2 regions of the Priestia sp. Y58 genome follow, and region 1 is predicted to be linked to the other one. Evidence: a T-box and tRNA genes for the amino acid it is inferred to sense, from the RefSeq annotation. Region 1 holds a T-box; the other holds one or more tRNA genes.

Evidence for each region. A T-box is a leader RNA that pairs with one kind of tRNA and senses whether it is charged. The one in region 1 lies ahead of MMB68_RS04655 (valine--tRNA ligase), so its partner is inferred to be a tRNA-Val.
Region 2: it has a tRNA-Val gene. The T-box ahead of MMB68_RS04655 (valine--tRNA ligase) is inferred to sense a tRNA for this amino acid. The anticodon was not compared.

The regions. Positions count from the first base shown of each region.
Region 1 is NZ_JAKWFL010000001.1:875,455-878,881, forward strand. It holds gene MMB68_RS04655 (valine--tRNA ligase) at 1-1,807, opposite strand, end outside; T-box leader at 1,890-2,134, opposite strand; gene MMB68_RS04660 (hypothetical protein) at 2,365-2,562, shown strand; gene ysxE (spore coat protein YsxE) at 2,574-3,427, opposite strand, start outside.
Region 2 is NZ_JAKWFL010000005.1:276,386-279,812, forward strand. It holds gene MMB68_RS17210 (copper homeostasis protein CutC) at 1-255, opposite strand, end outside; gene MMB68_RS17215 (DEAD/DEAH box helicase) at 320-1,765, opposite strand; tRNA gene MMB68_RS17220 (tRNA-Val) at 1,934-2,005, opposite strand; gene MMB68_RS17225 (arylamine N-acetyltransferase family protein) at 2,276-3,031, shown strand; gene MMB68_RS17230 (Lrp/AsnC family transcriptional regulator) at 3,059-3,427, opposite strand, start outside.

The sequences.
Region 1 (3,427 bases):
CGCCTGATAAATCAAGCTCTTCAAATGTGATGCCGTCCATGTTCATTAATGCAAAACGAGAAGCATTCCAAATTTTATTTGCAAAGTTCCACGTCGCTTCGACTTTTTCAAAGCTGAAGCGTAAATCTTGTCCTGGTGAGCTTCCTGTAGATAAGAAGTAACGAAGAGAATCCGCACCGTATTTCTCGATTACTTCCATTGGATCTACACCGTTACCAAGTGATTTACTCATTTTACGACCTTCAGCATCTCGTACAAGACCGTGAATGAGTACATCGTCAAACGGACGTTTACCCGTAAATTCAAGACCTTGGAAAATCATACGAGATACCCAGAAGAAAATAATATCGTAGCCCGTTACAAGCACGTTTGTTGGGTAGTAGCGTTTGAAATCAGCTGCATCCACATCAGGCCAGCCCATTGTTGAGAATGGCCATAGCGCTGAACTGAACCATGTGTCTAATACATCTGAATCTTGTTCCCAGTTTTCGATATCTGCTGGAGCCTCATGATCTACGTATACTTCTCCAGTTTCTTTATGATACCAAGCTGGAATACGGTGTCCCCACCAAAGCTGACGCGAAATACACCAGTCGCGAATATTTTCCATCCAGTGTAAGTATGTCTTTTCAAAACGATCAGGCACAAAGTTTACTTTTTCTTCTTGTTTTTGAAGATCTACTGCTTTATCTGCTAACGGCTGCATTTTTACAAACCACTGAGTTGATAAATAAGGTTCAACAACGGCGCCGCTTCGTTCACTGTGACCTACTGAATGCATATGGTCTTCAATGTTGAACAATACACCGTCTTCTTGAAGGTCTTTAACAATTTGCTTACGGCAAGCAAAACGATCCATTCCTTCATATTTACCTGCTTTGTCATTCATCGTACCATCTTGATTCATCACTAAAATACGCTCTAAATTATGACGGTTTCCAATTTCAAAATCGTTCGGGTCATGAGCAGGCGTAATTTTTACCGCACCAGAACCGAATTCCATATCTACATAATCATCGCCTACGATTGGAATTTCACGACCTACAATCGGAAGGACAACCTTTTTGCCAATTAAGTGCTTATAGCGATCATCTTCAGGGTGAACAGCTACAGCCGTATCTCCTAGCATTGTTTCAGGACGAGTTGTTGCGATTTCGATATGTCCAGAACCATCTGCCAACGGATAGCGCATATGATAAAACGCACCTTGTACATCTTTGTAAATAACCTCGATGTCTGAAAGAGCTGTTTTCGTAGCTGGATCCCAGTTAATGATATATTCTCCGCGATAGATTAACCCTTTTTTGTAAAGCGTTACGAATACTTCGCGCACTGCTTTAGAAAGGCCTTCATCAAGCGTGAAGCGCTCGCGTGAATAGTCTAAGCCAAGTCCTAGCTTCGACCACTGCTGGCGAATAAAGCTTGCATATTCTTCTTTCCATTTCCACGTTTCGGCTACAAAATTTTCGCGGCCTAGATCGTAGCGGCTTTTCCCTTCGCTGCGAAGCTTTTCTTCTACTTTTGCCTGCGTTGCAATCCCCGCATGGTCCATGCCAGGAAGCCACAAAACGTCATAGCCTTGCATGCGCTTCATACGCGTTAGGATGTCTTGTAACGTTGTATCCCAAGCGTGGCCTAAATGCAGCTTGCCCGTTACGTTTGGGGGTGGAATTACAATTGTATATGGCTCTTTTTCAGGGTCATTTGTTGCTTCAAAAAACTTCCCGTCTAACCAATACTGATAACGATTTTCTTCAACGGCTTTTGGATCATACTTCGTTGGAAGAGTCACTTCTTTTTCAGACATAATGTATACCTCCATAATATAAAGTTTCAGTCTTTAGAAACTGTGTAAAGCTTTTATAAACATAAAAAAACTCCTTTCCTAATAAAAGGACGAAAGGAGTTGATTTCGCGGTACCACCTTTTTTTATAGACGTATCCCGTTTGATAAGCCTATACACTTCATTTCATAACGGTTGATTAACCGGCTTTTTCTACTGAGCTATGCAGCTGTTCAAAAAAGCTACTCATAGGCGACATTCCGAGTGCACATTCTTAAGAAATCTCACAGCAGCTGATTTCTCTCTCTGAAAGACGAACATCCCGTACTCTTCCTATTCACTGTATTTATGTATGAATTTCTCTTAATTATACTATATGAAAAAATGTTGAATCGTCAATAATCTTCTCCATTTTTTTATGATTATATTCATAATTTTTTTGTTCTGCTCTTTATTTTTTCATTCGCTCACTAATTTTGGAAATAAAATGAAGAGCCCACTCAAAAAAATGGCACCATTTCTTTCTTTTTTCATATACTTACTTTAACCTGAGCACGTGGATTGAAAGGGGCATGTACAAATGAAGAAACGAATAAATGTAAATTCGTATCAGCTGCAGCGGTGGCTCAAAACAGCAGGAGCGGCTTGTGGACAGTTTATTGTTCCTTTAACAATTTTTCAAGGTATACGTACACTATTTTTCCCTACAACCTTTGATGTACTGTTGTTGGCATTGCTTGCCATACTAGCAGTTGCTTTATATTCGGACTGGATTTAAAAACCCAAGCGCTATTCGTTCGCTTGGGCTTGTGCAGCTGCTTCCGCTGCCATTTTTTTTTGCTGATCTACTTCAAATATTTTAATATTGAGCTGTTCAATGTTTTTCGTCAGCCAGTATGCTCGAATAAATGACTGCATATGTTCAAGCTCTGTTTTACTTTCTTTATGCTGCCTATATTGAACAATACACTGATACAAAGGTTCTGGAAACGCCAAATAACTGTGTAAAAGCAGCCGTTCCTCTTCTCTGAGAGCAAAATGTTTTTCATACGTACTAAACCACTCATAGCTATCATAGGTAGTTACTGGGTATGTGCGAAGAGTACGGAAATAAAATGAGACCAAATCATAAATCGGTGAAGCATCTTTTGCATGTTCAAAATTAATAAAAAAACCATTCCCCCGTTCGTCATAGATAAAATGTTTAGCCGATAGCTTTCCATGAGACGTAACCAGCCGGATCTTTTCCTTTTCTTCCATTTCATCGTTCCACTGATCGAGCTTTCCAAAACCAAACTCAAGCGCTCTTGTCATTTCATAATAAAATGTACAGTAATGCAATTCAAACGGGGACATATACACTTTCTTCTCGCATTCTACTACATACTGCTTCAGCTCTTCCTGACGTTTTTCCCACGTTTCTTTCATCGATGTATAATGATTTTCTATATCTTCTTTTTTCACTTCTACTTCCTGCGCCGAAGCGCCGTGAAGCTTAGCAAGCTCTTGAAATAATTTATGATATCGAATATCACGCTCTTCGGTCGGATTATTCGGGAGCCACGGCATTAAGTAATACGAGCCGCTTTCATCTGAAACAATGGGCTGAGAACGCTTCGTTTGATAAATAGGGACAAATCCCA
Region 2 (3,427 bases), on a different contig from region 1:
GTCTTTACATGTTTTAACGTCTTTTTTCATAATTTGATATTCTGCTTCAGAATATACAAAACCACCAATTCTTGGACGAATAATCACGTTGATATCTGTATCAAGATGTTCGCTTGCATATTGAATGGTGCCGTAACTTGGCGTAGTGCCTCCTTGACTGAGATTGTCACATAATTCAATGCGGTCTGCTCCTAGCTTTTCTGCTTTTTTTGCCTGCTCATACCCTTCTACACACGCTTCTTTTATGTACTTCATACTCTCAACTCCTTTATTGTCTCTATAAATAAAGCCCATCTTTAAAAAGATGGACTTCCTTCTGCTATTTAATTGCCTTATGAACTTTTAGTTTCTTTCCTTTAATCGTTTTGTTTTTCATTGCTTGTAACACTTTTGGACCTTTTCCATTCAAAATCTCTACATAAGAGACATTTTCTTGGATCGTAATAATTCCAATATCGTCTGCGGTTACTCCGTCTAACTTTGCAATTGTTCCCACAAAATCAACCGCTCTAATTTTCTTTTTCTTTCCTCCGTTAAAATACAGCTTCATAATGTTTTTATTTAATGACTCGCTTTTATCTTTTTTAACTTCTGGACGCTCATTGATTTTTTCAGTAAAAGCGGATGCTGCCTGCTGTACTTCTTCTTTAGAAGGAGGGGTAGATGTTGGAATTGAAAAACCGATATATTCTTCAATTTCCGATAGCATTCTCTCTTCATAAGGCGTTACAAATGTGATGGCTTTCCCGTTTTTACCGGCACGTCCCGTTCTTCCTGTACGGTGAACGTAGCTTTCTTTTTCTAACGGAAGGTCGTAGTTAATAACGTGTGTGATATTATCAATATCAATGCCTCTCGCAGCTACATCTGTCGCCACTAAATAGCGAAATTTACCTTTTTTGAAATCATTCATAACCTCAAAACGGTCTTCTTGCACCATTGCCCCGTGAATTTTATCACAAGGATATCCAAGATCATCTAAATCGTCTAACAGCGTATTTACCTGCTCTTGCGTGCGGCAAAAAATGATGCAGCTGTCCGGATTTTCTACTGTGGTTACGTCTTTCAGCAGTTCAAATTTACGTTCGTTTTCTACTGATATAACAGAATGGTCAATCGTACTTGTCGTTAATCCGTTTGCTTTGATTTCAATATCAACCGGTTTTTTCATATACTTGCGAGAAAGCTCTTCAATATCTTCAGGAAGCGTAGCGGAGAAAAGCATCGTTACACGCTCACTAGGAAGATGTTGAATAATTGCTTCTACTTGGTCAATAAAACCCATATTTAGCATTTCATCTGCTTCATCAATAACCAAATAACGAATTTTTTCTAATGCAAGCGTTTCTTTTTCTATATGATCAAGCACTCGTCCAGGCGTACCTACAACAATATGTGTTTTTTGCTTTAATTCTACTTTTTGCTTGGCAAACGGTGATTTTCCGTAGACAGCTGCTGCTTTAATTCGCTTAAAACGGCCGATATTTGTAATATCTTCTTTTACCTGCGCAGCCAGCTCTCGTGTAGGTGTTAACACTAAGGCCTGGGGCTTATTTTCTTCCCAGTTAACTAATTCACACAGTGGAATGCCAAAGGAAGCCGTTTTTCCACTTCCTGTTTGAGACTTCACGACAACATCTCTTTCTTCTAGCGCGATAGGAAGCACCTTGCTTTGTACTTCCGTAGGATGATTGTATTGCAGGCTAGAAAGCGCCTTAGCTACCTTGTCACTAAGACCATATTGACTAAAACTTCTTTGATTCATTTTGTACCCTCATTTATTTTAAATTAGTGATTATCTTTATCATGACCTGATGCACTATGTTTCATTATACTTTAATTCTTCTATACGCGCTCAAGATTTAATATAGCATTGATTTGTCAAACAAAAGAGAAAAACCGCTCTCTTATTAATAAGAAAACGGCTTTGGTATGAGCGATGAGGGATTCGAACCCCCGACCCCATCCCTGTCAAGGATGTATTCTCCCACTGAACTAATCGCTCGTGATATGTATTGACTATATTATAGAAAGAGTTATCCAATTTTGTCAACTATTTTTCCATAGTTCCGAAGTTGGAAGGACCGCCGTTACTTTTGATAAAATAAAAACATGCCATAAAGGAGCGTGACGGGATGAAAGTACCAACTTTAAAAATTGGCAGCCGTGTACTTCAAGGATTCGCTTCCAAAAAGACAATTGAAAAAACGCTGTTACATGAACATTCTTCTAGGCCTGAAGACAGAGAGAAATGATTTACTAAGAGGTGTATTTGATGAATATTAATTACTATTTTAGCCGGTTTTTAGCTAAGAGACCAGATAGTCCAACCTATGAAAGCTTAGCCGCTTTACAGAACAAGCATATGCTTCATATTCCGTTTGAGAACTTAGACGTTTTGTCTCAAACCCCTATTATCATTGATTTAGAACGAATTTTTCAAAAAGTAATTGTAAATTTGCGTGGAGGGTTTTGCTACGAATTAAACGGTCTATTTGGCTGGCTGTTAAAAGAAAGCGGATATGAAGTCTCTTACGTTTCAGCTACCGTCAAAAAACCCGACGGCACGTGGACCATTGAAGGAAGTCACGCTACAAACCTTGTAACGATTGAGAATCAGTCTTACATCGTAGACGTTGGATTTGGAGATTCTGTGCGCAAACCAATGCCTTTAAATGGCGAAGTAGTAAGAGATGTAAGCGGCTCTTATCGTATGACAAACGTTGCTGAGCATATGTATGAGTTGCAGCGATGGGAAGATAATGTATGGAAAACACTCTACCGTGTGTCTACGCTTCCTAAGAAACTGACTGACTTTACTCCTATGTGTGAGTTCAATCAAACGTCAGCTGATTCTCCGTTTGTACACAAACGTCTTGTTACGATCGCAACACTTACAGGGCGCATTACCCTCTCCGGTGAAACGCTGACTGTAACAGATGGTGAAAAAAAGACGAAAAGGAACGTTTCAGAAGAAGAAATACCTGATATTTTACAAAATCATTTTTATATTATTAAAGGATTTTATTAATATGTCTTTATACGAAAAACCGGCCTCTTATGGGGCCGGTTTTTGTACAGGAGTAATCATCCTGTTTTCTACAGGCGACTTTAAAATAATTGAAGTATTTACATTTCCATAAGGAATCAGTTCATCCACCAGCATTCGAAGTCCATCCATTCCGGACACGGCTGCTTTGATAAAGTAAGAAACCGGCCCCGTTACGCGATGACATTCAAGCACGTCTTCATTTTGCTCAATAAAGTCTTCAAACTCCTCTGGTTTTCTTTTTAATTCGCTTACTTGAATAAATAGCTGTGTATCTCTTCCTAAAGCTTTCGGAGACACCGTAGCGCTGAAACGCTGGATCACTCCTCGTTCCTGAAGACGCTGCAGTCTTTCTGATACGCTTGGACGGCTAAGAGC